3 regions of the Dyella sp. AD56 genome follow, and region 2 is predicted to be linked to each of the others. Evidence: predicted binding sites of a transcription regulator. Region 2 holds the regulator's gene; each other region holds the start of a gene.
What was found. Region 2 encodes FliA, which starts transcription of late flagellar genes. Its sites were predicted from a motif close to TAAAGTTTNNCNNNCNNNGGCCGATAA; they were not measured.
Positions count from the first base shown of each region.

Region 1: DyAD56_RS02265 (chemotaxis protein) is a predicted target of FliA. The motif match lies at 5,451-5,477, and genes of this name have one in related genera.
Region 3: DyAD56_RS02200 (flagellin) is a predicted target of FliA. The motif match lies at 3,862-3,888, and genes of this name have one in related genera.

Region 1 covers NZ_NRDP01000002.1:23,153-32,817, reverse strand. The annotation lists gene DyAD56_RS02300 (cobalamin-binding protein) at 1-416, shown strand, start outside; gene DyAD56_RS23805 (hypothetical protein) at 715-861, shown strand; gene DyAD56_RS02290 (HDOD domain-containing protein) at 1,153-2,409, opposite strand; gene DyAD56_RS02285 (flagellar protein FlgN) at 2,505-2,951, opposite strand; gene flgM (flagellar biosynthesis anti-sigma factor FlgM) at 2,948-3,271, opposite strand; gene flgA (flagellar basal body P-ring formation chaperone FlgA) at 3,357-4,049, opposite strand; gene DyAD56_RS02270 (methyl-accepting chemotaxis protein) at 4,046-5,353, opposite strand; gene DyAD56_RS02265 (chemotaxis protein) at 5,518-6,447, shown strand; gene DyAD56_RS23800 (hypothetical protein) at 7,235-7,411, shown strand; gene flgB (flagellar basal body rod protein FlgB) at 7,808-8,209, shown strand; gene flgC (flagellar basal body rod protein FlgC) at 8,209-8,637, shown strand; gene DyAD56_RS02250 (flagellar hook capping FlgD N-terminal domain-containing protein) at 8,654-9,337, shown strand; gene flgE (flagellar hook protein FlgE) at 9,373-9,665, shown strand, end outside.
Region 2 covers NZ_NRDP01000025.1:7,378-17,042, forward strand. The annotation lists gene flhA (flagellar biosynthesis protein FlhA) at 1-513, shown strand, start outside; gene flhF (flagellar biosynthesis protein FlhF) at 658-2,076, shown strand; gene DyAD56_RS16165 (P-loop NTPase) at 2,091-3,014, shown strand; gene DyAD56_RS16170 (RNA polymerase sigma factor FliA) at 3,016-3,789, shown strand; gene cheY (chemotaxis response regulator CheY) at 3,919-4,326, shown strand; gene DyAD56_RS16180 (protein phosphatase CheZ) at 4,323-4,964, shown strand; gene DyAD56_RS16185 (chemotaxis protein CheA) at 4,968-6,920, shown strand; gene DyAD56_RS16190 (flagellar motor protein) at 6,922-7,662, shown strand; gene motD (flagellar motor protein MotD) at 7,677-8,840, shown strand; gene DyAD56_RS16200 (chemotaxis protein CheW) at 8,893-9,348, shown strand; gene DyAD56_RS16205 (AI-2E family transporter) at 9,439-9,665, shown strand, end outside.
Region 3 covers NZ_NRDP01000002.1:10,485-20,149, forward strand. The annotation lists gene DyAD56_RS02185 (flagellar protein FliT) at 1-192, opposite strand, end outside; gene fliS (flagellar export chaperone FliS) at 195-626, opposite strand; gene fliD (flagellar filament capping protein FliD) at 643-2,166, opposite strand; gene DyAD56_RS02200 (flagellin) at 2,362-3,765, opposite strand; gene flgL (flagellar hook-associated protein FlgL) at 4,036-5,262, opposite strand; gene flgK (flagellar hook-associated protein FlgK) at 5,283-7,157, opposite strand; gene flgJ (flagellar assembly peptidoglycan hydrolase FlgJ) at 7,176-8,150, opposite strand; gene DyAD56_RS02225 (flagellar basal body P-ring protein FlgI) at 8,320-9,489, opposite strand; gene flgH (flagellar basal body L-ring protein FlgH) at 9,489-9,665, opposite strand, start outside.

The DNA of each region.
Region 1 (9,665 bases), on a different contig from region 2:
TCGAAGCGGCGGCTGCGCAGTTCGAGCGCCGACCGAAGGTGTATTTCGAGGAGTGGGACGAGCCTTTGATCACCGGCATCCAGTGGGTGGCGGAACTGATCCGGATCGCTGGCGGCGAGGATGTGTTTCCGCGGATGTCAGGGGAGTCGTTGGCGAAGCATCGCATTCTCGAAGACGCGGGCGAAGTGGTGCGCGCGGCGCCGGACATCATCCTCGGCTCATGGTGCGGGAAGCGGTTTCGCCCGGAGCGTGTCGCAGCGCGTGAGGGGTGGGATGCGATTCCTGCCGTGCGTGATGGGGCGCTTTATGAGATCAAGTCGCCGATCATTTTGCAGCCGGGGCCGGCGGCGCTGTTTGATGGGTTGGAGGCGATGCATGGGATTTTTGCGGAGTGGGATAGGGGGCGGCGGGGCTGACTTTTGGTGTTGCGCTGTTGGCGCGCGCTGTGGTGAGGGCTCGCGACTTTCTTTTCTCCCTCTCCCTTTCGAGGAGAGGGTTGGGGTGAGGGGTCAATCTAGCCTCGCCGTTTCGCCCATGCCGTCATCCCTGCGGAGGCAGGGATCCAGTGACTTTGCTTTCGGTTGTCGCGTGATCGCGACCTGCCACGACGCGATGTGCAGCTCCGCTGCACGAGCCTTCGGCTCAGTGCTTTTGACCTTCGGGCCCCCTGTGCGGCGGTGAGGGGTGGACGAGAAGGCCCGTAGGGGGATCGGCATGGATGCCGATTCCTTTTCGCCAGGGCAGGATGCCCTGTCGAAAAGCCCGGCCGCCCCTCACGAACTGGCCGGCTTCACCGGCCAGCGCCAAGTGGGGGTGCCCTTTCTTTGGGTTACTTTTCTTTGGGCAAGCAAAGAAAAGTGACTCGGCCTCCGGCAGGAGGTAGAAACGCCCGCCGCGTAGGCGGCCAGATCACCGTGACGCGACAACCAAGCGATACAGAAACTGGATCCCTGCCTACGCAGGGATGACGATCACAACGGTGAGGCTGGATTGACCCCTCACCCCAACCCTCTCCCCGAAGGGGCGAGGGAGTAAGACTGAGGCACGTAATGCTCTTCGCGCGCAGCCTCTGAGCGTGCTTTGAAAGCGCAGCTAAGTTGAAAGAGCAACGCTCTAGATCAGCTTCTCAACAACTACGTGCTGAGAGACAAATCAATTCGGCCGCTGATCCGCAAACGCGTAAACGTGATCCGCCCACTGCGTCGCTTCAAGATAAATCGCCGCCATGCGACGAATCACCTGCGGCTGCACTTCGCCACCGCGCAGGTTGCCTGCTTCCCATGCACGAATCTGATCCAGCAACATGGCAAACGGACCCTTGTTCTCCAGCAGCGCGCTGCTGATCTCGCGAGCGAGCGGCAAATGCCACAGCACGAAATCCATCGGCGCTTCCATCATGGCGTCGAGCAACGAGAACAAACCGGCGGTGAAAGCCATTTCGCGCTGTTCGGCAGGCATGCCCTGCGCCAGTTTTTCGGCCATATGTGCGCGGATCAGCGCAGCGCGCAGCAGTTCCGGCGGACGGTCGCCGGTACCGCTCAGCGCCATGGTGTAGATCCAGTTACGCAGGCGGGCGGCGCCGAAGAAGATGGCGGCCTGCTGCACGGATTTGAGCTGGCGAGGCAGGGCGAAGTAGGCGGAGTTTACGCAGCCCAGCAGCTTGTAGCTGAGGATGGCGTCGTCGCGCACGATCTGGCCCAGTTCAACGGGGCCAGGGTTGCCTTCCTGCAGTGCCTTCATCAGGCGCAGTAGGCTGAGGCGGCTCGCGGCCAACACAGGCACGGCAACCGGTTCGGGTTTGAGCAGGAACTGGCCCTGGATCGCCTGCAAGGGCAGCGATTCGCAGCGGTGATAGGTGTCGTGGTCGTCTACCTGGCCGGCGACGACGTGGGTGCCGCGCGCGTGCAGGTATTCGCTGCGCGAGCGCAGTGTTGCGGGATCGAGCTTGCTGGCATCCAGGCGTACGAACTGCACGATCTTCAGTAGCGGTTCGACCGCGGGATTGAATTCCAGTGTCGTGTCGCCGGCATCGAGCATCAGCGGGCAACCGCGCTGCGCCATGCGGGACAGGCGTTCGACCAATGCGGGATCGGTCGCCGCTTCGGGCTTGAGCAGCACGCCGAAGCGTGGCTGGTGCTGTAGCACGTCGGTTTCTTCCATCAACAGCTCGTGCGTGAGCCGGAGGAAGGTGCGATTGCCACGCACGAGGCGGGCGAGGGCGCCGTCCGTGATGGTGGCGAGTGCGCGACGCATAAGGACGTCTTCGTTCTCGACATCATCCTGGAACACGATCTCGTACGCGAACAGCTCGCGCCGGTTGTCCAGCATGGGCAGGCGAATCACTGGCAGCGGTTGTTCGCTGGCGGTGGATACGTCCTGGGCTGTGGTGATGGCCGCGGCTTCGCTCATGATCGATCGACGTGTGGACGATGGTTGAGTGGGACGGCAATGACGCCGGCAAAACTGGAGCACACGTGGAGGCGTGCGCGCATGTTGATGTTTGCTTAGGCCTCGGCCAGCGGTTGCGAGCGCAGGCTCGTGCGCAGGTCACCCGCGCGGCCGTACACACTTGCTTCCGTCTCGTTGCCGGTAAGTACCGCCAGCGCCTTGCGCACCTGCTGCAGACGGATACCCACGAGGTAGCCATTGCGCTGGTTGAGCTGCTGACAGGCACGTAGCGACTGCAGAACTTCTTGCCACTTCGGTGCCAGCACGCGGCTGGCTTCCGGTGCACCTTGGCTCAACTGCACGCGTTCGCCGTCGAGTTGTTCCAGACGCACCATCAGTTCGTGCTTGTTGGCGCCGGCGTGGTTGAGCGCGTCGACGTCAGCTGTTTCCAAGGCGGAGCGCTCGGTGGTAAGCGCGTCCATCAATTCGCCCACTGCCAGCCGCATCTCCTCGACCGAGGCCGTCAGGGCATGGTCTAGTTCGGCTTGCAGGGACGGGTTCATGACTTGCCGTTGAGCTGGTTGTCGAGCGACATCATGCGGTCGGCGATGCGGCCGGCGTCCACTTTGTAGGTGCCGTTCGCGAGAGCCTGGCGGATCTGATCGACTTTCTTCGTGTCCATGGTGGCACCGTCGGTGGTGCGGGCTGCTTCCTGCAGGGCGCGTGCGGAGTCGGTCAACTGCACGCGGTCGGTGGTACCCGTGCTGCCGGCAGTGGCGTCGCTGGACGTTGTGCTGGCGGGGCTCTGCGTGGCGCTGCTGCCCTGGCCCGTGGGGGGCTGGGGGAGCTTCGGCAAGCCGTTGTTGGAAATGGTGGTGTTCATGGGGTCCGTTCTCTTGGATTGCTGGCCCTGTTGCTGACAGGATCGGCCGGCTGGCCGCAAACTTTAATCGTTTATGCGAGTCGGTTCAGGGAACTGCGAGCACCTCGCCGGGTGCCATGACCATGGCGTCGATCACTTTGCCCGAGCTGCCGTTGCGTACCTTGAGGCGCGAACCGCTGTCCCCGCCACCCAGCGCGACGCCGCTGGCGCGAACCTCGATACCGTTGAGCCGGGATACCAGTTGCACCTGGTCACCCGCCTTCACGGCGCTGCGTCCCCCCAGGGCGGACGGAGTGACGACGTTGCCGGCGCCCAGGGCGCGGGCAAGGGTACGTCCTTCCAGGTCCGCCATGTCACTCACATAGCCATAGCCCAGGCGGGTGATGTCGCGTTCCTCCGTGCGCACGTCGTCGGCGCGTACGCCGTCGCCGCGCTGCAGGGGGCGCACCAGCACCAGCACCTGACGGAAAACTTGCAGTTGCACCGGCACATGCAGGGTCCAGCCGTCCGCGCCGGGGCATCGCACCAGTACGGTCATGCGCGGCATCAGTCGCGCACCGGCTTGCAGGCTGACATTGGTTGCCACGGGGCAGGGCGCCAGTTCCAGCGTTCGCGTATCCAGTTCCGCGGCCTTGGCTACGACACGGCTGCCTGGGGTTTCGTACTGGCCGCGCAACCACTGCTCCGCACTGGCACGCGCCGCCTGTGCCGGCTCCGCGGCATGGGCGGGCAGCACGAGGGCGCTGAGCAGCAAGGTGGCCAGTACGCGCCGGCTCACAAGTCGGCCAGCAACGCGTTGAGCTGGGTGAGCAAGGTTTCGCGCTCGCCCTCCAATTGCTGCATCAACTGCCCTGCCTGATCGATTTGGCCATCGCACAGCAAGCTGGCGAAGGCGGTGCCTTGTTCGCGCAAGCGTGTGCCCGTGGCGCTAAGTGCGTTGGCCGCCGGGTTGCTGCCGCGGCTGGCGGTAAGGCGTTCCAGCGTGCGGCTGAGCGCCTGCGTGTCGAACCAGCGGCGGTCGAGCGCAGCCGGTTCCTGCAGGGCCAGCTCCATAGCCTGGCGCAGACCCTGCGCGGCTTCGCGCACGGTCAGGCTGAGGCTGGCCGGGTCTTCACCGGTTTCAGTCTCCAGCCAGTCCAGAGCGAGGCGATGGCCGAGCAAGGTGCCGCGGCTCAGTGCTTCGGATTGGCGCGTGGTTTCGGCAGAGCGACGGTGCCATACGCCCAGCGCGGCCTGTGCGGCGACGGCGCGTGCGTGCTGCGCGTCCTGGTTTTTATGCATGGTGCCGATGCGCTCGTCCATCTGGCGCAGCGCTTCGCTGCTGTCATGCAGCGAGGTTTCGGTCTGGCTGACGCCGCCCTGGGCGCGGTCGAGGCGCTGCAGGCCTTGCTGTACGTCGCCATCCAGCTGTTGGGAGAACTCCCCAATGGAGCCGGTCACCAGTTCGATCTCGCCGGTGGCCTGGCTGGTCTTCTCAGCCAGTTGCTTGACCTCGTCGGCCACCACGGCGAAGCCGCGACCCGCTTCACCCGCACGGGCGGCCTCGATAGCCGCGTTGAGGGCAACCAGGTTGGTCTGGTGGGCGATCTCCTGCACCACCCCGGTGAGCTTGCGGATCTGCGCCACTTGCTCGGCCAGCTTGCTCTGGTTGCGATTCATGGCCGATAGAGCGGTGCGCAGCAGGCGCAGTTGACCGTCCAGCTCGCTCACGCTGCGCTCGCTGCCTTCGCCAGTCTGACGCGCGTAGCTCAGGCTGGTGGCGATCTGTTGCAGTGATGTCGAGATTCCGGCACTGCCGTCCGTCAAACGACCGACGTCGTCGCGGCTTTCCTGTGCCGACTTGTGCATGGACGCTTGTTCGCGGGCCAATTGTTGGGCCGCGCCGAGCACCAGGCCCAGTTGTTCCATCGTCTGCATGGCGACGGCTACCGGTGGCCGCGTAGTGGACACAGCCGCCAGCAGCGGGGCCAAGGCCTGCGCTGTGCGGGGGTGCCGGGCCGATAGCTGTGCGACCTGCGCCCGGTCACCCGCGGCGGCGGCGCGGGCGAGATCGGCGAGATGCTGGCTCCAGATCAGACTCATGGGTGGATCGTTCCTTCCTATAAGGGTCGCCCCAGGCATCGGCGGCGAACGTCGGAACTTGAGAAGCAAGCGACGTGCCATGAGGGCCATCCCGCGCTCAAGCCGTGGCTGACCCGGCCGATACGCGGGGAGTAAAGGCGGCTGGGCCGCCGCGAGGAAACCGCATGAGCGCGTGGATGGACAAGGTGGAGCAGCAGACCCGGCTGGCGGGGCATAACCGCGTGGCCATACTGCTGTTTCGCATGGGCGACGAGCAGCTGTTTGGCATCAACGTATTCAAGGTGCGCGAGGTCATGCGTCGCCCGCCGATGGAGCGCATGCCTGACGCCCATCCCCTGATTGCCGGTAGCTGCGATTACCGCGGCACCACTATCCCCATCATCGACCTGGCCGTTGCGCTGGGGTACCCCTCGCTGCGCGACGTCACTTCTGCGCACCTGATGGTCACCGAGTTCAGCCGCAGCGTGCAGGGCTTTCTGGTGGCCGAGCCGCAGCGGCTGGTCCAGTGCGACGGCGAGTCGCTCGCCGCGCCGGCGCCCGCGCTGGGCTTCGGCAGCCGCGTCAACGCGGTAACGCGCGTGGACGGTGCGCTGGTGGCGGTGGTGGACGTGGAGCATGTACTGGCCTCACTCAACGCCACGCCCACCGAGCTGTCGGCCCCGATGCAGCGCATCGCCCGGGTCCACGACCTGCAGCCGCGCCGCGTGATGGTGGTGGACGACTCGCTGGTTGCCCGCAATCAGCTGGTGAACCTGTTCCGGCAGATGGATGTGGAATGCGTGGTCGCGACGGATGGGCGCGAAGCGTTGGAGCGGCTGCAGGCCATCGCTGAATCGCCCGGCGAGGAGCGGGTGACGCTGGTGGTGTCGGACATCGAGATGCCGCGGCTGGATGGCTATGCGTTGACCCGCGCAATTCGCGAGACGCTCGCGCTGCGGACGCTGAAAGTGGTGTTGCACAGTTCGATCAGTGGAATTTTCAATGAGGCGATGGTGCGCGAGGTGAATGCGGATCGCTTTGTGGCGAAGTTTCAGCCGGATGTGTTGGCGCAGGCGGTGTTGGATTTAATGCCGGAGAGGTTTGGGGAGTTTTGAGTTTTGGGAGCGGTGCTTGGCTCTTTGCTTTTCTCCCTCCCCCCTTTGGGGAGAGGGTTGGGGTGAGGGGTGGGTGCTCGCCTTAGCGTTTCGATAGAATCGTCACCCCGGCGCCGGCCGGGGTCCAGAGCCTCAGTGTTTGGTTTTAGCAATACGGCGATCTGGCCGCCTACGCGGCGTGCGTTCCGACCTCCTGCCGGAGGCCGGGTCACTTTTCTTTGCTTGCCCACGCACGCGCAGGAGCGCGTGCGAACGGCGAAGCCGGCCCGAAGGGCGGAGGGCAGGATGCCCGGAGTAAAGAAAAGTAACCCAAAGAAAGGGCACCCCGGATGAGGCGCCTTTCGGGCCTGCGGCCCTCCAGGTGCGCGGTCGGGTTCCGGGCTTTTCGACGGGGCTCCTGCCCCGGCGAAAAGGAATCGGCATCCATGCCGATTCCCCTGCGGGGCCTTTTCTCCACCCGCCCGCCGCCTCATACGGGGACCTGGTAGATCAAGAGCTAGAGCCGACGGCTCGTGCCGCTGCGCTGCACATCGCGTCGCGGAGCGTGGCGATGCGACCCAACGTGTTGTTGACGACGTCGCATGTTGGTGTCGGTTAGAAGTAGGGTTCCGCGAGTCTTCCCGGATTCTCGCTGCGCTTCATCCGGGCTACGTTGCTTTCTCTTCTGCCTCGACTTTGATCGCTAAGACAGGAGCAACGCGACCTGTCGCGATGCGATGTGCAGCGCTGCTGCACGAGCCGTCCGCTTTCGCCTTTGACCGTCGGGCCCCCTGTGCGGCGGTGAGGGGTGGACGAAAAGGCCCGCAGGGGGATCGGCAAGGATGCCGATCCCTTTTCGCCAGGGCAGGAAGCCCTGTCGAAAAGCCCGGCCACCCCTCACGAACTGGCCGGCTTCACCGGCCAGCGCCAAGTGGGGGTGCCCTTTCTCTGGGTTACTTTTCTTTGGGCAAGCAAAGAAAAGTGACTCGGCCTCCGGTAGGAGGGCGAAACGCCCGCCGCGTAGGCGGCCAGGTCGCCGTGACGCGACAACCAAGCGGAAGGTCACTGGATCCCGGCCTTCGCCGGGGTGACGATCACAACGGTGAGGCGAGATTGACCCCTCACCCCAACCCTCTCCCCAAAGGGGAGAGGGAGCAGGCTCGCTGCTGCGGCACGGTGAACAACCACCCCAACGCCAAACCCCCGTCAGTAACCCGCTACACCCCGCGTCGACTTTCCGACAGCCCCACGTAAAACCCATCTCGCGACACACGCAAAAAACGCAACAAACCCAACAACCACGCGGCTTCCCAGGCACCACTCAAACAGTGGCACGCAATTTGCTCAAGTCATCCCGCGGCCCTCGCCGCAGGAGTGAGCGATGAGTTCCATCAACGACAACCTGTTCGGTTTGCACACGCAGGCGCTCGATACGTGGCAGAAGCGCAGCGAAGTGTTGTCCAGCAATCTGGCCAATGCCGACACGCCCGGCTATCTCGCGCGCGATGTCGACTTCAAGAAGGCGTTGGCCAGTGCGAGTGGCACCAGCAACACGCTGGCGATGACCATCACGCAGCCCGGACAGATTGATCCGCAGGCGCAATCCGCGCAGCAACTCGCTTACCGCATGCCCACGCAGCCGTCGATGGACGGCAATACGGTGGATACGCAGGTCGAGCAGGCCAACTTCGCCGCCAACGGCGTGCATTACCAGGCCAGCCTTTCCTTCATCACGGCGCAGATCCACATGCTGCGCACGGCGATCACAGGAGGCCAGGGCTGATGTCTATGTTCAAGATTTTCGATGTCGCGGGTTCGGGTATGGCAGCGCAGTCGCTGCGCTTGAATACCGTGGCGAGCAACCTCGCCAATGCCGATAGCGTGTCGAGCACGCCGGAAGGCGCGTACCGCGCGAAGGAACCGCTGTTCTCGGCCGTGCAGAAGGCGGTGGGTGGCGCAAAGAACTCGCAGGCCGACAGCGCTGTTGGCGTGCAGGTGCAGGGCGTGACCGAAAGCCAGGCCGACGTGCAGACGCGCTACGAGCCGGGTAATCCCATGGCCGATGCCAACGGTTACGTCTACGGCAGCAACGTCAATCCCATCGATGAGCTGGTGAACATGATCACCGCGTCGCGTTCGTACCAGAACAACGTCGAAGCGATGAACACCACTAAGCAATTGATGATCAAGACCCTCGACCTCGGCAAGTGAGCCGGGAGGAGCCCTCGTGTCTACGATACCCAGCACTACCAACAACACGTCCAGCAACAGTTCGAGTTCGGGCAGCACGTCGAGTGCGAACTCGGCGCTGTCGAGCACGATGACGCAGGCCGATTTCCTCAAGCTGATGACGGCCCAGTTGCAGGCGCAGGATCCGACCAACCCGGTCGACAACTCGCAGTTCGTCTCGCAGATGGCGCAGTTCAGCCAGTTGTCGGCGACGCAGCAGTTGGATACCGATCTGCAGTCGCTCGCCAGCAACGTCAACACGGCTATGCAGACCTCGCAGGTGCTCAGCTCGTCGAACCTGGTGAATCGCGAGGTGCTCGTGCCAGGCAGCTCGGCCGCATTCGACGGTACCGATGCGGTGAAGGGAGCGGTGAACGTCACCAGCGCCACCACCGTCAACGTGAAGATCGTCGATGGCAGCGGCAACGTGGTGCGCAATATTCCGTTGGGCGCGCAGAACACTGGCCTTGCGCAGTTCAGTTGGGATGGCAAGGACGATAACGGTAATGCCATCGCCGCAGGCACGTACACCATCCAGGCCGGCAGTGGCAGTACCTCGCTGGACACCTACGTCGCCGGCACGGTGACGGCTGTGGGTTACGGCGGCAGTTCGCTGGGTACGTACCTGCAGGTATCGGGCGTGGGCGGCGTGCCGCTCAGTCAGGTGGCACAGATTCTCTGACGCGCTAAGCGTCATCTCATCACGAGGAACCGAACATGGCACTTAATACGGCGCTCAGCGGCATCAACGCTGCCCAGTCCGATCTCAACGTCATCGCCAACAACATCGCCAATGCCAACACCACCGGCTTCAAGGGTTCGCGCGCGGAGTTCGCGGATGTCTTCGCGGTGACTGGCCTCAACCTCAACTCCACCGCGGTGGGCAGCGGCGTGCGTCTGCAGGACGTGGCCCAGCAGTTCAATCAAGGCGATATCCAGACCACCAACAACAGCCTGGACCTCGCCATCAGCGGCAACGGCTTCTTTGTGGTGAACAACGGCAGTGGTGT
Region 2 (9,665 bases):
GACCTGGTGCCCAAGCGCCTGTCGCTGGGCGTGGTGGTCAAGGTCATGCAGAACCTGCTGGCCGAGCGGGTGCCGATCCGCAACATGCGCTCCATTGTCGAATCCTTGGCGGAGCACGCGGGCCAGAGTCAGGATCCCGGCGCGCTCAGCGCAGCGGTACGCGTGGCGCTGGGTCGACAGATCGTGCAGGAGATCTCGGGCCTGGGCACGGAGATCCCGGTTATTACGCTGGCGCCGGAGCTGGAGCAGATCCTACTGGGGTCGCTCGCAAATGGCGGCGTGGCGGGCGCCGCGGTGGAACCGGGCCTTGCCGACCGCCTGCAACAGGGCGTTGCCGACGCCGCGCGCAAGCAGGAAATGAGCGGCGAACCGGCGGTTTTGCTGGTTGCGCCGCAGCTCCGTCCGTGGCTCGCGCGCTTCACCCGCCATGTGGCACAGAACCTGCACGTACTGGCCTACAACGAGGTGCCCGACAACCGCCGCGTGCGATTGGTGCAGGCACTGGGCCGTTAATTTCGAACAGATGAGCGAGGGACGAAGGATGCGTAGCGAGGGTGCAAAGACCGGGCTTTTGATGAGCGCAGCGAGCGTGACGCAAGGCTTGGCCATGCGGTCCCGTCATGCGCACCTCGCCCGCGTCTCGTGGAGCCAGAAGGCATGAAGATCAAGCGTTTCGTGGCCCCGGATATGCGTCAGGCCATGCGCGAAGTACGCGAAGACCAGGGCCCGGATGCGGTGATCCTGTCTACGCGCCGGATGGACGAGGGTATCGAGATCATCGCCGCCGTCGATTACGACGAGGCACTGGTACGCGAGGCCGCACGCCACGGCGCGCCGTTGGAAGTGGAGAACCGTGCGCCTGCCGTTGCGCCGGCGCCCGAAGCCCGTGCCGCTGCTACGCGACGTTCCGACGTCGCGCCGCCGCCGCTGCCGACGGCGAACCGTCGCGATGACGAAGGCGTGACGGTGTCGCTCTCTCGCCGTGCTGCTGCAGCGCGCGTGGAGCCGGTGCTGAGCAGCCGTGTCGCTGATGTTTCCGACTTGCCGGTAGTCAAAGCCGTCGCGGAGATGTCCGCGTCTGTGGACGCTGCCGTGCCCGCAGCGGCCACCGATGTGCCGGCCACGCTGCATCCACTGCTCGAACGCGCCATGCAGGACACCGCGCGCGTCCGCGCCGAGCTGGGCAGCCTGCGCGACCTGCTGGAGACGCAGTTGTCCAGCCTGATCTGGAACGATATGGAGCGCCGTCAGCCGATGCGCGCTCGCGTGTTGCGCGAAATGACCCGCCTCGGCATCGAGCCGGACGTGGCGCGCCAGTTGGTCGACGAACTGCCGGCGGATATCAATGCCGAACAGGCGCGTTACCTGCCGCTGGGCGTGTTGAGTCGCAGCTTGGCCATTGGTCCGCGGGACCATGCAGAGCGTCGCGGTGTCACCGCGCTGGTCGGCTCGACCGGCGTGGGCAAGACCACCACCATCGCCAAGCTAGCCGCACGCGCGGTGATGCGTCACGGCGCATCGCAAGTCGCGCTGGTCAGCACGGATCACTACCGCATCGGCGCGGCGGCGCAGTTGGAGCACTACGGCTGCCTGCTCGGCGTGCGTGTGTATCCCGCCTATGACGCCGACAGCCTACGCCACGTGCTGGAACTGTTGCGTGGCCATCACACCGTATTGGTGGATACCGCCGGCCTGGCCGGTGGCGATCCGCGACTGGCCGAACAACTGGACGTGCTGCGCAATGGCGGCGACCTGCGCGCCTGCCTGGTACTCGCGGCGAACGCGCATGCATCGTCACTGGACGAGGCCGTACGCGCCTACCTGCCGGTGCAGCCCAATGCCTGCATCCTGACCAAGCTCGATGAGGCGCCGAGCCTCGGCGGTGCGCTGTCGGTGCTGATCCGGCATCGGCTGGCGCTGGACTATGTAACGGATGGCCAGCGTGTGCCGGAGGACATCGCCACGGCCGACGCGCGCGTGCTGGTGTGCCGTGCCGCGCAAGCACTCAAGGGTAACGCCCCCGCGGATGACGCGGTGATGGCGGATCGTTTCGGACTGGCGGTGGCGAGCGCATGAACGGTGTTTTCGCAATGAATCAGGCGATGGGGCTGGAGAGCATGCTGCGTGCGCTGACCGAACGACAAGGACGACAGATGCCGGTGCAGGATCAGGCGTACGGACTCAGTGGCGCCGCGCCGCGCAAGCGCTGCCGCGCTATCGCAGTGGCCGGGGGCAAGGGTGGCGTGGGCAAGACCACGGTGTCAGTGAATCTGGGCATGGCGCTGGCGAAGGAGGGTCACAAGGTGATCCTGCTCGACGCGGACATGAGCCTGGCCAACATCGACGTGTTGCTGGGCCTTACGCCCACGCGCCACGTCGGCCACCTACTCGATGGCACGTGCAGCATCGAAGACCTGCTGATGAACGCGCCGCACGGCTTGAAGGTGGTGCCGGCCGGTTCGGGCACGCGCCGCCTTGCGCAGTTGGGCTCGGGCGAGCACGCCGCGGTGATCCGCGCCTTCGACGACCTCGTGTCGCCGCCGGACTATCTGCTGGTGGATACGGCCGCAGGGCTTTCCGACAACGTGGCGATGTTCGCCGCCGCGGCGGACGATGTGGTGGTGGTGGTATGCGACGAGCCGGCCTCACTGACCGACGCGTACGCCTTGCTCAAGGTACTGAGCCGGGACTTTGGCGTACGCCGCTTCCGTATGGTCGCGAACATGGTTCGCAACGTCGGCGAAGCCAAGCAGTTGCATCAGAAACTCGCAAGGGTTTGCGATCGCTTCCTCGACGTGGCGTTGGAGTTCATGGGCCATGTCCCGCACGACGAACGGCTCAAGCAGGCCATCAAGCGCCAGAGCGCGGTGGTGGATCTGTGGCCGTCGAGCCGCTCGGGGCTGGCATTCAAGCAATTGGCGGGTGCGGTCGATACATGGGGTGAACCCGAGCGACTGGGCCTGGATCGCATCGCCTTTTTCAGCAGGCAGGCCGCAGTAGCGACGGGGTGGTGACATGAGTGTGGCTTCCGAATATCTGCAACTGCAAAAGCAGAGTGCCGACGAACTGGTTCGCCAGCACGCTCCCCTGGTGCGAAGGATCGCCTATCACTTGATGGGCCGCCTGCCGCCCAGCGTGGACGTCAGCGACCTGATCCAGGCCGGCATGATCGGTTTGCTGGAGGCCGCGCGCAATTTCACCACCGGCAAAAATGCGAGCTTCGAAACGTTTGCGGGTATCCGCATCCGTGGCGCGATGCTCGATGAGTTGCGGCGTACCGACTGGACCCCACGGTCGGTGCATCGAAAAGTGCGCGAGATGGCGGAGGTCGTACGTCAGATTGAAATTGAAACCGGTGCGGATGCCGAGGACGTCGAAGTGATGCGGCGGCTGGGCATGGGTGCCGAGGAATATCACCAGGTGCTGGCGGACGCGGCGAGTGCGCGCTTGCTCAGCCTTTCCGCACCGGACGATGCGGATGGTGGCGCGGCGTTCGACGTGGCCGATGGCGACAGCCTGAGCCCCGCCGATAGCGTCGAGCACGAAGGTATGCGCGAGGCGTTGGTGGAGGCCATTGGCGGCCTGCCCGAACGCGAGCAGTTGGTGATGTCCCTGTATTACGAGGAAGAGCTGAACCTCAAGGAGATCGGCGCGGTGCTCGGGGTAACCGAGTCACGCGTCTGCCAGATCCACGGCCAGGCCATTGTGCGTCTAAGGGCGCGCATGACCGGCTGGCATGAGGGGCAGGAAAGACAGGCAGGAAAACGAAAAGGGGCGAAGGGCGGATAACGAGGACGCACATCCCAACGGTCGCTGCGCCGTGAAGGGTCGAGCAAACGCTCGGTTGTTGCGCCCTCGCAACTTGTCCCTCGTCCCTGTTTCAACTCAAGTCATACACACGCGCAGCGGAGAAAGCGTTTGGACAAGAATATGAAGATCCTCGTGGTGGACGACTTCTCCACCATGCGGCGCATCGTTCGCAACCTGCTGGTCGAGCTGGGTTTCAGCAACGGGCTGATCCAGGAAGCCGACGACGGCGAGAACGCGCTCACCATGTTGCGCAACAACGCCTTCGACATGGTGGTGACCGACTGGAACATGCCCAATATGACGGGCATCGACCTGCTGCGCGCCATTCGCGCCGAGCCCGCGCTGAAGGGCCTGCCGGTACTGATGGTGACCGCCGAGAACAACCGCGACCAGATCATCGCCGCCGCACAGGCAGGCGTGAACGGCTACATCGTCAAGCCGTTCACTGCCGTCACCCTGCAGGAAAAACTCGGCAAGATCTTCGAACGCCTGGCCGCCAGCGGAGCGAGCGCATGAACGCACAAGTCTCTCTGATGGCCGGCGAAGCGATGCCGCAAGAGCTTCACGACCTGCTGAACAGCCCGAATGGCGCCGCTTTCGAGCAGGCGCTCGATGTGCTGGTGCGTGAGCGCGAACAGCGTGTGTTCCGTGCGCTGGGCTTGCTTGCACGTGACCTGCACGATGCCGTGCGCCGCCTTGGCGGCGACTTGGCGCAGGAAGGCGTGCCGGGCAGCGTCGCCGATGCGCGCAAGCATCTGGAAGACGTGCTGGAAATGAGCTCGCAGGCCGCGCACCGCTCGCTCGATTTCGTCGAGCGCATGCGTCCGCAGGCTGAATCGCTGGCCGAAAACGCCGGCGCAGTGATCGACGGTACGTCTGAAGGCGACGTGGCGCATGTGCTGGCAAAGCAGTCGCAGTCGTTCGCGAATGCGTGCCGCGACGGTCTTGCCGACTTCGTGGTGGCGCAGTCGTGGCAGGATCTTTCGGGCCAGCGCATCAAGAAGGTCGTGAACTTCATCGGCAGCGTCGAGAACTCGCTGCTGGAACTGGTGAGCCTCACCGGCGCACTGGCGTCCGGCGAAGCGGCGGCGGGCCCGGTCAAGGTCACCAGCCAGGACGAAGCGGATCGCTTGTTGAGCGAATTTGGGTTCTGATCGATGGACCCTTCGTTTGACAGCGAGCTGCGCAACGATTTCCTGGTGGAAGCCGGGGAACTCGTGCAGCGCCTGGGTGAGCAGTTGATTGGGCTTGAAGCCGCGCCGCGCGATGCCGATCTGTTGAACGCCGTGTTCCGCGCGTTCCACACGGTAAAGGGTGGCGCGGGCTTTCTTGCCATCGAGCCGATGGTGCAGTTGTGCCATCACGCCGAAGACCTGCTCAATGTGGCGCGCAACGGGCAGTTGCTGCTCGACGCCAACCGTATGGACGCGCTGCTGGAAGCGCTGGACCTGCTCAACGACATGATGGCGGCACTGGCCGGCGGCAGCGCGATGACGATGCCGCCGCGAGCGCTGCTGCAACGCTTGATGCCTGGTCCGGCCGCTGCGCCGGCAGCACCGCCGCCGAAGCCTGTGGCGCCGCCGCCGGCCGATGGCAGCATCGACGATTCCGAATTTGAAGCGCTACTCGACAGCCTTTACGGCACGGGCGGTGCGCCAGGCGCGCCTGCGGCGTCGCCGACGGCGTCCGGCAGCATCAGTGACGACGAGTTTGAAGCCCTGCTGGACAACCTGCATGGCTCAGGCTCTGCACCGGGCGCAACAGCAGTCGCGTTGCCGGCTGCCGTATCCGGAGCGATTTCTGACGACGAGTTCGAGTCGTTGCTGGACAATCTTCACGGCAAGGGCGGTATTCCCGGGACGAACGTTTCCGTACCGGTCGCTGCGCCAGTAGCCGCGCCCGCGGCTCCGGCGGCAAAGCACGCGGCGCCCGCACCTGAAAACACCGTTCGTGTGGACACGGCGCGCCTTGATGCGCTGGTTCATCGCGCCGGCGAGTTGGTGTTGGTGCGCAACCGATTGTTGAGCCTGGCGGCAAAGACCGGCGACGAAACACTGGAGCTGGCTGCCAGCGAACTCGATCGCGTCGCCGATGCCTTGCAGAACGCCGTACTCGGCATGCGTATGCAGCCGGTGAGTCGACTGTTTCAGCGCTTTCCCCGCATCGTGCGCGACCTGTCGCGTCAGTTGGGCAAGGAAGTGGAACTGGTGCAGGAAGGTGAGGGCACCGACCTCGACCGCAGTCTGGTCGAAGCGTTGGCTGATCCCATGGTGCACTTGATCCGCAACGCGCTTGATCATGGCCTGGAAATGCCGGACGAGCGCGAGCGCGCCGGCAAGTCGCGCAAGGGTACGGTAACGCTGGGTGCGAGCCAGCGGGGCGAGCGCATCATCATCACCGTGTCTGACGACGGACGCGGCATGAACCCCGAGATCCTGCGCCGCAAGGCGGTGGAGAAGGGCGTGATCGATGAGGCGCAAGCATCACGCCTGTCCGAGAACGAATGCTATGAGCTGATCTTCCGCCCTGGCTTCAGCACGGCGGCCACGGTCTCCGACATCTCGGGGCGCGGCGTGGGCATGGACGTGGTGAAGACGCGCGTGGTCGAGCTGGGCGGCACGCTGTCGGTGCGCTCGCAGCTCGGCAAGGGCAGCGCGCTGGAACTGGCCGTGCCGCTGACGCTGGCGATCCAGCGCGTGCTGATGGTGCGCGTGGGCGCGCGCCTGCTGGCGCTGCCGTTGAGCAACGTGGACGAGGTGTTCGAACTCGCCGCGGGTCAGCAACAACAACTCGATGGCCGCGCCGTGGCCTCGCACCGTGGTCGCGCGCTGGCGCTGGCGGATCTCGGCGGCTGGATCGGTGTGGATGGGCCTGCGGGACGCCACGTGGTGGTGCTGCATATCGGCCATATGCGTCTGGGCTGCCTGGTGCATGAGGTGCTGGGCCGTGAAGACGTGATGGTGAAACCGCTTGGCCCCCTGTTTGAAGGCGTGCCTGCCGTAGCAGGCGCGACCGTTACCGGCGATGGCCGTCTGGCGCTGGTGATGGATCTTGCCGGTTTGTCCGGCAGCGACGGCCAACTCCTCCCCAATCTTCGTGTAGCGACCTGACATGGACCTGGTAAGTCTCATCGGTACGATCCTGGCCTTCGTGGTCGTGATCGTCGGCACCATCCTCAAGGGTTCCAGCGTGGAAGCGCTGTGGAATCCCGCCGCGTTCGTCATCGTGTTTCTCGGCACCATCGCGGCGTTGCTGGTGCAGAACTCCGGCAAGGTGCTCAAACACGCCATCGCGATGTTCCCGCTGGTGTACAAGCCACCGCAGCACCAGCCATCGGACCTGATCAGCCGCATTGTCGGCTGGAGCGAAATTTCACGCCGCCAAGGCTTGCTGGGCCTGGAGCCGCAGATCGATTCGGAAAACGACACCTTTACGCGCAAGGGCCTGCAGTTGCTGGTCGACGGCAGCGAGCCGGACGCCATCCGCGGTGTGCTGGAAGTGGAAGTGGGTGCGCGCGAACACCATGACCTTGTCGCCGCCAAGGTGTTCGAGAGCGCCGGCATCTTCTCGCCCACCATGGGCATCATCGGCGCCGTGATGGGCCTGATGGCGGTGATGCAGAACCTTGCCGACCCCAGCAAGCTCGGTCACGGCATCGCCGCCGCCTTCGTCGCCACCATCTACGGCGTGGCTCTGGCCAACTTGTGGATGTTGCCGATGGCTGCCCGCTTGAAGAGTTTGATCCACAAGCAGACGCAGATGCGCGAAATCCTGATCGAGGGCCTGGTGTCGATCGCCGAAGGCGCGAACCCGCGCCAGATCGAAGCCAAGCTTCAGGGTTACCTGGCGTAACCGGGGCGAGCATCGTGGCCAGGAAGAAAAAACATCACGAAGATCACGTCAATCACGAGGCATGGGCCATCCCCTATGCCGACCTGATGACGTTGCTGCTCGCCTTTTTCGTGGTGATGTACGCGGTGTCGGTGGTGAACGAAGGCAAGTACCGCGTGATGTCCAACTCCATCATCGAGGCGTTCAACGGCTCCAGCCACGTGATTGCTCCGATGCCGCAGACGCGCGCGCAGCCGCACAACGTCGATCCGGCTATCGCCTCGCCACAAACGCAGCCCGGCGCGGCGACCACGCCGGTGAGCGTGCCGATTCCTGCGCGCCCGCAGCTCGTCCGCGCGAGCGATATGCGTTCGGCGTCGCAGAGCGATGAAAGGCGCAACCTGGAAGTGATCCGCGATCAGGTGCAGCGCGCGTTGCAGCCGCTGATCGACAAGAAGATGGTAATCGTGCGCAAGACCACCTCGTGGTTGGAGATAGAGCTGCGCACTGACATCCTCTTCCAGAGCGGCGCCGCCAAGCTTTCACCGGAGGCGATGGATGCGCTGGACAACATGGCGTCCATCCTCAAGCCGTTTCCCAATCCCGTACGCGTAGAGGGTTACACGGACGATCGTCCGATCAACACCTCGCTGTATCCGTCGAACTGGGAGCTGTCCGCTGCGCGTGCAGCAAGCGTGGCGCGCCTGTTCTCGGAGCAGGGCGTGGAGCCTTCGCGCCTGGGCATCATGGGCTGGGGCGAATTCCGTCCTACTGCCGACAATGGAACCGAAGACGGCCGTAACCACAATCGACGCGTGCTTATCGTGGTGCTGAGCGAAGACAACGCGCCGAAGCGCTTCTACAACGATGCGCAGAACGCGGGTCAGTTGACGGTCGACAATGCCGCCGCACCGGCATCCGCCGCATCGGTTGCTGCGGCGGTGACGGCGCCTGTGCTGACGAGTGCGACGCCCGCCGCGAACGTCCCTGGGGCGGTGCCAACCATCGAAGTGGTCGCGCCTCGGCCGATCGATGCCGTGCCGGTGAACAAGGTGATCCTGGCCCGACCCACGCACACCGCCCAACAGGACGGCGACGCCAAACCGGAGCTGGCGCCGCAGGCTCCCATACCCGATATGGCGGCCGGCGCTATCACTGTCGGCGCCGCCCGCGTGACCTCGCCGGAGCATGGTCCATGAATTGCATGCTTGAAGTACCGACCGTCAAGGTCACCACAGGGGAGTCGCTGCCATGACCCGGAACACTCAAGACTGGCTGTCTTTCCGCATCGGTGGGCAGATGTATGCCGCACCCCTGACACAGGTAAGCGAAGTGCTCCGCGATGGCGAGCTGACGCCTGTGCCGGGCTCAGCTTCCGATCTGCTGGGTATCCGGCATCTGCGTGGCCGCATCGTGCCCGTGCTGGATGGCCGTCGCCGCCTTGGCTTGTCCGAGGAAGGGCGTGCCGATCCGTTCCAGGTGCGCCAGGTGATGCTTTCGTACGGCGTGCATCTGGTGGGCATCCGCGTGGACGCCATCGGTGACCTGTTGTCGGCTGCCGCCAATGACATCGCGCCGCCGCTGCCTGGCGGTTCAGCGCGCGATGACGATCCCGTGAACGGCGTATTGCCCTCGCAGGGCGGCTTTGTGGCACTTCTTGACGTACGCCGTCTATGTCGCCTGCCGCTGGAGCACGAAGCGGCCTGACCTTTCCGGCGCCGGTCGCGGCTATCCTTGCGACACCGGGGGCAACATGGTTGCCCCCGGTCCAGTCCATGGTGGAGAGGAGACCGGCCCATGTCGTCGCAAGACCCTGTATTGCCGGTTGCGTCGGCGAGTCAACGCGCGGTCGTCATCATCGCCGCGGCCTGCGTGCTGGCGCTGCTTTATTTCGGGCGAGAGGTATTGGTCCCGATCGTTCTCGCATTATTTCTCAGCCTGCTGATGGCGCCTTGGGTGCGCTTGTACCGGCGCGTCGGTTTGGGACACACCACGTCAGTGCTTATCGCCGTGGTGGCGTTGGT
Region 3 (9,665 bases), on a different contig from region 2:
GCGCACTTCTTCGGTGTGGGCCAGCAGCGTCTTGAACAACGGCAACATCTCGGACTCCGTGGTGGAGAGCAAGGCGATCTGCTGGCTGCGTTCGGCTTCGAGAATCGCCACAGCCTCCCAGTCATCCCCACGGGCGGCGGCCAACATGCGTTCGCTCATAGCCAGCAGGGTCGCGTGCACGGCGTCCACCATGATCAGGCCGCCACGCTGGGCGCGCGGCTTTGCGCTGCCAGAAAATCGTCGCGGATCTGGCGCCAGGCATCGCGCACCGGCGTAAGCAGATCCACTACCTCGTCGATGGCCCGCTCGTCATTGTTGAGCTGGGCATGCAACAGGCGACGGCTGACATAGTCGTAAAGCGCATCCAACCGCCCCGCCAAAGGGCCGCCCTGCTCGTGGTCGAGGCTGCCGCGCAGTTCGCCGATGATGGCGTGCGCGCGGCCGAAGTGCGTGCCTTTGGCCGGCACATCGCCACGCCGGATGGCGCCGCGAGCCTGGGTGATGCGGTCGATCACGCCGTCGAACAGCATGCCGGTCAGTTGGTGACGATCGGCGCCTTCCACGCTGCCGCGCGCACTGGTGTCCTGATAGAGCGCACTGGCGTTGCGCATATAGCCGTAGGTCATGATCGCTTCCCCGCGTTCAGTTCTTCGAGCTGGAATTGTTCAGCTGTGCCAACGCCGTGGTCAGGTACGAGCTGGTGTTGTTGAGCGAGGACATCAGCGTGTCCAACGCCGTGTACTGCTGTTGCAACTGCGTCTGATAGGTCGCCATGCGATTGTTCAGCGCGGTCTGCTGCGTGCTCAGCTGCGTCAGCGTGTTGTTGAGGCTGTTCATCCGCGTACTGATGATGCCGCCCGTGGCGGTGTACGCGCTGATCGTGGTGCTGAGATTGGTTGCGTAGCCGTTGGCGCCGACGAAGAGGTTCTTCACCGCCGACGGGTTGTTCTGGAACGCCGTGGCGAGCTTGCCCGTGTCGAAGTTCAGCGTGCCGTCGGGGTTGCGCGTGATGCCAAGATTGGCCAGCGTACCGATGCTGTTGCCCTTCACCGCGCCGCTCAGCACAGAAGCGATGCCGCGCTGCACCGAGGTGAGCGTGGTGTCGCCCAGCAACGCACCCGCTGTGCCGCTGCTGGTGTCGTAGCTGGACAGCGAAGACACCGTGCTGGCGTAGCTGTTGTAGGCGTCGACCAGGCCCTGGATGGCGTTGGTCGCCGCCGTGTTGTCCTGCGCCACCGTCAGCGTGTTGGTGCCGGTACCGGTGAGGTTGAGCGTGACACCGTCCATCATGCCCGTGACGGTGTTGGTCGCACTGGAGACGGCAATGCCATCCACGGTGAGCTTGGCGTCCTGCGCCTCGTTGCTGCCCGCGGTGTTCAGCGTGGTCGCGAGGCTGGTAAGACCGGCGCTGCTGGTGGCATTGGCGGAAACGGTGAAGCCATTGGCCACGCCCGTCTTGCTCGAGCTCAGCATCAGCTGCTGGCCGTTCACGCCATTGACGATGGTCGCGGTCACGCCCGGATTGGTCGACGAGCCGTTGATCGCGGTGGCGATATCCGACAGCGTATTGGTGGCGGATACCGCCACGTTCATCGTGTTGGAGCCGATCGTGATGCTTAGCGTGCCCTGCCCTACCGCCGTGCCCGAGGCCACCGCGCTGCTCGCGCGCTTCTGCGCCGTGGCGAGCTGGCTCACCGCGATGGTGTAGGAGCCCGGGTGGGCGCTCGACATGGTGCTCGCGGTGCCGACGCTGCTGCTGGAACCTTGCGCCGTCAGCGTGGCGTTGTAGCTGCTGAAGGTGTTGACCGAGGTCAGCGTGGCCAGCGCCGTCTGGATGCCGCCCAGCGCTGAATTCAGTGAGGACAGGCCGGTGAGCAGGCTGTTGGTCTGCGTGGTGCGCGTGGTGATCTGCTGCTGCGAGGCCGCCTTGCGCGCATTCACCAGCGCGGTGACGATCGCGTTGACGTCCAGGCCCGAAGCGAGACCTGCCGAGCTGATGGTGGAGCTGCCGGAGCTGCCGCTCGACGACGTGCCACTGGTGGAACTGCCGCTAGTGGAACTGCCGCTGGAGGTACCGGACGTGCCGCTGCCCGAATTCGTGCTCGTGCCCAACTGGTTGAGCAGAGAGCTCAGGCTGCTGCCGCTAGTGCTGCTGGTGGTGGTCATCGCGCTGCCTTGTCAGTTTCCCGAAGTTGCCCCGCCGTGGCGGGAAGATTCGAGCCCCCGGCAAAACCTTCGCTCGCGAAGGCTTTGCCGGAAGCTCCCGAAACACCGGGCGGGCTGCGAGAGGCAACCCGCCGGGTGACAAAACCGGCCGCATGCGGACGCGACCCGGGAGAGTCGCGTCCTGGCCTGCGTCCGTTACTGCAACAGCTTCAGCACCTGCTGCGGGTTGGAGTTGGCCTGGGCCAACACCGAGATGCCCGCCTGCTGCAGCACACTCGCCTTGCTGAGGTTGGCCGTCTCCGCCGCGAAGTCGGCGTCGCGGATGGTCGACTGAGAAGCCTGCAGGTTGGTCGTCTGCGCCGCCACCGTGGAGATGGTCGACTGGAAACGGTTCTGCACGGCACCCAGCTGGGCGGCGAAATCGCTGACCGTCTTCAGCGCCACGTCGACGCGGGAGATCAGGTCGTTGGCCGAGTCCACCGACTGCACGTTGCCACCGGACAGCGAACCACCGGAGGAGGCCGTGCTGCCCACCGTGTAGGTCGCACCCGCGTTCACGTCCTTGGCATTGGCACCGATGATGTTGCCGCCCGTGTCGGCGATCTTCAGTGCGCCCGCCGAGTAGAAGTTGACGCCGTTGCCTGCACCGTTCACCGCAGCGGTGACACCGGTGATGCCAGCCGCATTGATCGCGTCGGACACGTCCTGCAGGCTCTTGGCGCCGCTGAGGTCGATCGACGTACCGTTGATGCTGAAGCCTTCGCCAGCCAGGCTCGGCAGGCCCGTCAGGCCACCGACAACACCTGTGGTGGTGGCATTGCCCGCAGCAGCCACGGTGGTCGGCATGCCCAGCGCGCTCGCCTGGGCGCCACCAACGGCCAGAGCCGTTGCACCGGCGTTGGCGATGTTGATTTCGCCACTCGCGCTGACGGTTGCCGTCACACCGGCGCCGCCGGCGGTCTGGATGGCCGCTGCCAACGTGGTGGAGTTGTAGGTACCTGCGGCCACCGCGCCTGCGCCGACGGTCAGATCACCGGCCTTCAGCGTGATGGTGCCGATGTCGCCCGAGGTCACTTCGGAAACCTGGCCCATGGCGCTCGACTTCACGCTGGTGCCGAGGCTCACGCTGATGGTCTGGCCGACGTTGGCGCCGATCTGGAAGCTCTTGGTCTTCATGGAGCCGTCCAGCACGTTCGAACCGTTGAACGTGGTCTGGTTGGCGATACGGGTGATTTCCGCCAGGCGCTGCTGCACTTCCTGGTCGATCGAGGAACGGTCAGCAGAGGTGTAGGTGCCGTTGGCCGACTGCACGGCCAGGTCGCGAATGGCCTGCAGGTTGGCGGTGACCTGATCCAGGGCCGAACCGGCAGTCTGCGCCAGGTTGATGGCGTCGCTGGCGTTGGAGCTGGCCTGCTGCAGGCCGCCGATCTGCGTGGTGTAGCGCTGGGAGATCGCGAAGCCGGCGGCGTTGTCGGCGGCGCTGTTGATCTTCATGCCCGACGACAGACGCTGCGTGGCCTGGGACAGGGCGCTCTGCGACTTGGTCAGGTTGTTCTGCGCGTTCAGCGACGAAATATTGGTGTTGATAACGAGAGACATTGGATTTCTCCTACGTAACCGATGATCGGTTTGGATTGGCGTTGTTCTTGCCGGCGGCCAGGTTCCATACGTGGGATGCCATCCGCCTCAGGGAGCTTTTCGGCCCGTCAAGAAATTACTTGAGCCGCCTCTCCCGCCAATTCGTGATGGAGCGCACTGGACAAGGGTTTTCGCCCCTTCCCGACCGGCCCATCACCACCGTCAACCTTGCGTAAGAACCTCCTCTCGTCATCGCGCCTTAGGGGCGTCGGTCTTGTGTTCCGCGTGCCATTACTTCAGATAATTGAACAGGCTCATCGACTTCACCTGCGCAAACATCTGCTGCGACGCCTGCAACGCCGTCTGCTGCAGCGACAGATTGCTGATCGCGGTGTACGCATCCGCACCCTGCACGTCCGACAGGGCAGACTGGTAGGTGACGTTGAGATCCTGGTACGCGCCCTGCTGCTGTTGCAGCGTGTTCAAGCGGCCGCCGATGGACACTTGCACCGAACTGATCGCCGACTGCGCCTGGTCGATGGATTCGATCTGCCGGCTCATCACGTTGGTGAGCTGCGTATCGCTCGAACCGCTCTGCAGCGCGCTGATCATGTTGTTGAGTGTGCTGAAGATGTCCTGCTGCCCACCCGTGCTCACCGACACCGTGTCGCCCGCTGCGGGCGTACCGCTCATGGCGATGTTCATGCCGTTGAAGCTGATCGAGCCACCATCCGTATAGGTGCCGCCCACCGGGTTGCCGCTGCTGTCGAGCACGGCGCTGCCGTTGGCATTGGTCGCCGTCCACGTACCGCCCGTACCGAAGGTGATGGTGTAACCACCGCCACTGGCGGCTTTGGTGCTGTTCCATGCCGACTGGTCGGTGACGCTATTCGTGCCCACGATCAGTGTGCCGGTGTTGGCGCCACCCGCACTGGCTTCGAACGAGCCGTTGCCGTTGGGAATGTTCATGAACAGACCCGAGCCCGGATCGCTGGTCGCCACCTGCATGCCCGAGCCCACCGCTGAAAGCTGCTGACCATCGTTGCCGCCGTAGGTCACCGCACCATTGACGCCCGCCTGAAACGGCGTCTTCGTCGTGCTGGTGCCGGCGAACAGGGCATTGCCGTTGCTGTCGGTGGTATTGGCCAGCTGCACGAGCTGGTCGTGGATCTGGCTGAGCTGGCTGGCGACGCTCTGGCGGTCAGAGGCGGACAGCGTGCCGTTCACTGCCTGCAAGGCCAGCGTACGCGCGTTGTCGAGCACGCTGTTCACCGAGCTCAGCGTGCTCGCCTCGGTATTCAGGCGCGTGGTCGCCGAATCGATGGTGCTCGAATACTGCGTATTCGCCGCGATAACGTGATTAAGGCTGACCACCTGGCCAGCGCCCGACGGATCGTCGGATGCCACGTTGATGCGATTGCCCGTGGACACCTGATTCTGAGTCGCCGCCAGCGCGCTCTGCTGGCTGATCATGGTGTTGAGCGACTGCTGGTACATCCAACTGGTTGAGAGACGCATGGTCGTAGCCCGTTCCTTGCTTAAGCCTGGATCGCCGAGATCAGGCTGCTGAAGATGCTTTGCGCGGTGGAGATCACCTGCGCGGAGGCCTGGTAAGCCTGCTGGTACTTGACCATGTTGGCGGCCTCCTCATCGAGGTTCACGCCGGACACGCTCTGCTGCGCCGACATGGCCTGGTTGTAGAGGCTGGTCTGCGTGGTGAGGTTGGTCGTGGCCTGGCTGCCCACTGTGCCAATGGAGGTGGTGAGCGTGCCGTACGCATCGATGATCGACTGCGTGCCGCCGTTCAACACCTTGGCGTTCGCCAAGCCAGCGAGCGCAAGCGCGTTGCTGGTGTCGTTGAGGCCATTGGTGTTCGCACCGACGGTGAACTTGTCGTTGGCGGCCGGCGTACCGGAAGGCGTTACGCTCCAGCCGTTCGCACTGATGGTCTGCCCCGGCGCATAGCTGCCGCTGGACAGCACATTGCCCGAGCTGTCGGTCACCTGATAGCTGGTGCCCGTTGGAAAGCTGACGGTAGCGCCGTTGAGCAGCGCCGCGTTGGTGGGGTCGGTCACCGTCACCGAGCCGATACTGCCGGTGCCGGTGTTGGTGGTCGCCGCCTTGGCGTTCAGCGCGGCGGCGGCAGCGATGCCACTGGGATCGGTCATGGTCAGCGTCAGGCCCGTCGAGGCCTGGCGTGTCGGTTGAATCTGGAAGGTATCGCCCGCCTGAGCGGCGCCCGAGAGGGAGAGCGTCATGCCAGCGGCGGAATAGGTGCCGTCCGGATTCGCCGTCATCGCCACGTTCTGCCCGCTTGTGGTCGCCATGCTCCACGCGCTGCCGTTGTAGCTCAGCACGTAATCCGAGCCGGTGAGCTGCGATGCGTTGCTGATGCTCGCGGATACGCTCCCCGTGCCCTTGTTGAGATTGCTCGGCAACACCGCAGGCGACGGCACGCTGAACATCGCGCCACCCTGCTTGCCGTTGAGATCCAGACCCTTCGATTGCTGCGTGTTGACGCTGGTAGAAAGCGCCACAGCGGCCTGGCCCAACTGGTTCTGCACGCCATCCAGCACATTGCTGCGGTAGTTCAGCAACGCGCCCAGCGTGCCGCCGCTCAGCTTGCTGCTGACCACGGTCCCGGTGCTATCGAGCACTTCGGTGCGCGATGCGTCGTACTGATTGTTGCCGGTCTGCAAGGCGTACGACTGATTACCGCTCACCAGTGCCTGACCGCTGGAGGCATACACGCTGATGGTGCCGTCGGTCTGCGTAAAGGCAGACACGCCAAGGTAGCCGGACAGTGTCTGCACCAAATTGTCGCGCTGGTCGAGCAGGTCGTTGGGCACGTTGTTGCCCGCCTCGTGAATCTTGGCGTTGACGTCCGCCAGGTTGCTCGACACGTTGTTGATGCTGTTGACGGTGGTCTTGATCTGCGCATTCACCTGGCTCTGCTGCGCAGCGAACTGCTGGCCCAGCGTGTTGAACACGCTGACCATCTGGCCCGCATTGCCCAGCAACGACTGGCGGCTGGACGCCACGCCCGGCGTATTGGCCACCGTGCTGAAGGCACCGTAGAACGTGTCCAGCGCACCCTGCAGGTTGCCGCTGGCACTCAAGGCGCCGTTGAGCGTCGTCGCCAGGCTATTGGTGGTGGTCGCGCCCTGCATGCTGGAGTTGGCAGTCCACAGCGCCGAGGTCAGGAAGTCGCTATAGGCGCGCTGCACCGCCTGCACGTTCACGCCGCTACCCGTGGTGTAGTTCCCGCCGCCCGTGGTGATGGCCTCCGTCTGCAGCACCGTCTGGCGGCTGTAGCCCGTCGTGTTGACGTTGGAGATGTTGTTGCCGACGGTGGTCAAGGCCACCTGTGCGGCGTTGAGCCCGGAGGCACCGATGCTAAGAAGATTGGACATAGGTCATTCCAGGACAGGTCACTCGGAGGAGTTCGGCGGGGCGGCCACATTCTTGAGGTCGCCCTGCCCGATGGCGTCGAGTGCTTGACGCATCTGCGGGCTGTTGGCGATCGCAATAATTTTTTGCGCATAGGACGGATCGGTGGCGTAACCGCCATTGACCAGCCCCTTGGCGAAACCGACCACGTCCTCGCCATGGTTGAGCGCCTTGGCGTAACGCGGGTTGTTGGCAAGCAGTTGGGCGTAGTCGTCGAACGACTGGCCCGGGTTGTCGTACGAACGGAACTGGGCGCGCTTCTGCACCGCCACGCCGTCCTCAAATTCCAGCGTTGGCACGCTGACCTTGTCGCCGCCCCAACTGCTGCCGGCTTTCATGCCGAACAGGTTGTTGCTGGTATTGCCGTTGGAGTGCGTGGGCAGGTGCTTGCCCCACTGCGTCTCTAGCGCGGCCTGCGCCAGCACGGCGCGCACCGACACGCCGAGCTTCTCGGCGGCCTGCTGCGCATACGGCGCCAGCTGTTTGACGAAATCCGTGGCGTCCTTCGGCAACAACTTGAGCACCTTCTCGCCGGTGTTGCGTGCTGCGCTGGCCACCGAGTTCAGGCGCTGCTGCCAGCTGTCGCTGCCGTTGGGTGCTCCGGTGTTACCCGTGGCACTGCCGTCGGACGAGCCGCCGAGCGCGCCACCCAACTGCTTCATCAACATCTGTGCGATGCCGATGCCATTACCGCCCTGCGAGAGCTGCACGGACAGCTGCTGATCGAACATGTCGCGCCACTGGTTGCCGGCATCGCTGTCGAACAGGCCATCGCCACTGCTGGCGTCGCGCATCGACTTCAGCATCATCTGCGTGAAGATCGACTCGAACTGCTTGGCTACCGCCGGCAGTGCCGCCTTCGCGTCGCTTTGCGCCGTCTGGCGCAGCGCGGCGAACCCGGACAGATTCGTCCAGGTATTGAGGCTATTGGCGGCATCTCCCGGGAGCGTGCTCATGCTCTCACCGTGACCCGCGTTGAGTTCATGCGCCCGCCAGGGAGTGAGGCGCAGGGCAGCGTCATCACTCGGTTGTGTATCGACATACACGCCCTCGTTCTTCCTTGCCCTGCGCGCAAACAGCTTCCGGCGCGGGCCACGGTGAGAGCATGAGCACGCTCCATAGCCATCAGATCACCACCAGCTCCGCATGGAGCGCACCCGCCTGCTTGAGCGCCTGCAGGATGGAGATGAGATCCGTCGGCGACGCGCCCACCTGGTTCACCGCACGCACGATGGTGTCCAGGTTGGTGCCCGGGCCGAACTTGAACATGTGGGCGCCGTCTTCGCTGACCTGTACGTCACTCTGCGGCACCACCACGGTCTGGCCGCCCTTGCTGAACGGATTGGGCTGCGATACCTGCGGATTCTCGGAAATAGTCACCTGGATGGAGCCATGCGCCACCGCGGCCGGCGTTACACGCACGTCCGCGCCGATCACTACGGTGCCGGTGCGCGAATTAACCACGACGCGCGCGGGTGCGTCGCCCGGGGTGACTTCGATCGCCTGGATCGCGCCCAGCCACGCGACGCGCTGACTGGGATCGAGCGGGCCACGCACGTTCACCGAGCCACCATCCATCGCGCTGGCGGTACCGGCGCCGTACGTACGGTTTACCGCCTCGGCGATGCGCGTCGCCGTGGTGAAGTCAGCCGTATTGAGATTGAGTACGAGATCGCCGCCGTTGGAGAACGAGGAAGCCACCGCACGCTCGACCGACGCGCCATTGGGAATACGGCCGCTCGCGGAAATATTCACCTGCACGCTGGAACCGCTCTTGCCCGACGCGGTGATACCACCCACCACTACACTGCCCTGCGCCATGGCGTAGACGTTGCCGTCAGCGCCGCGCATCGGCGTCATCAGCAGCTCACCGCCGCGGATGCTCTTGGCGTTACCGATGGAAGCGACCGTTACGTCAATAACCTGACCCGGCTTAGCGAATGGCGGCAATTGCGCGGTCACCGTCACGGCCGCCGCATTCTTCAGCTGCGGACGGACGTTCGCCGGCACGGTGATGCCGAACTGCACCAGCATGTTTTCCAAACTCTGCGTGGTGAACGGCGCCTGCGTAGTCTGGTCACCACTACCGTCAAGGCCCACCACGAGGCCGTAGCCGATCAACTGGTTACTGCGCACGCCCGCGACCTGCACCAGGTCGCGGATCTTGTCGGCGTGCACGGGTTGATTTACCGAGAAGCACGCGCACAGCACGATGGCGGTGGTGCGCAACGCTGCTGCCGCGCGCTCGCGGGCGCGAATCAGCGTGGCATGCGTGAAAAGGTGACGGATGTTCATCAGTACGGCATCCACTTCGAGCTGAAGAAGCGCGACAGCCAGCCCTGCGTATTCGCATCGGCCAGTGCCCCCTTACCGGTGTAGCCAATCTGCGCGTCGGCCACGCGCGTAGACGGCACGCTGTTGTCCTGCAGGATGTCCTGCGGACGCACGATGCCGGCGATGCGGATCTGCTC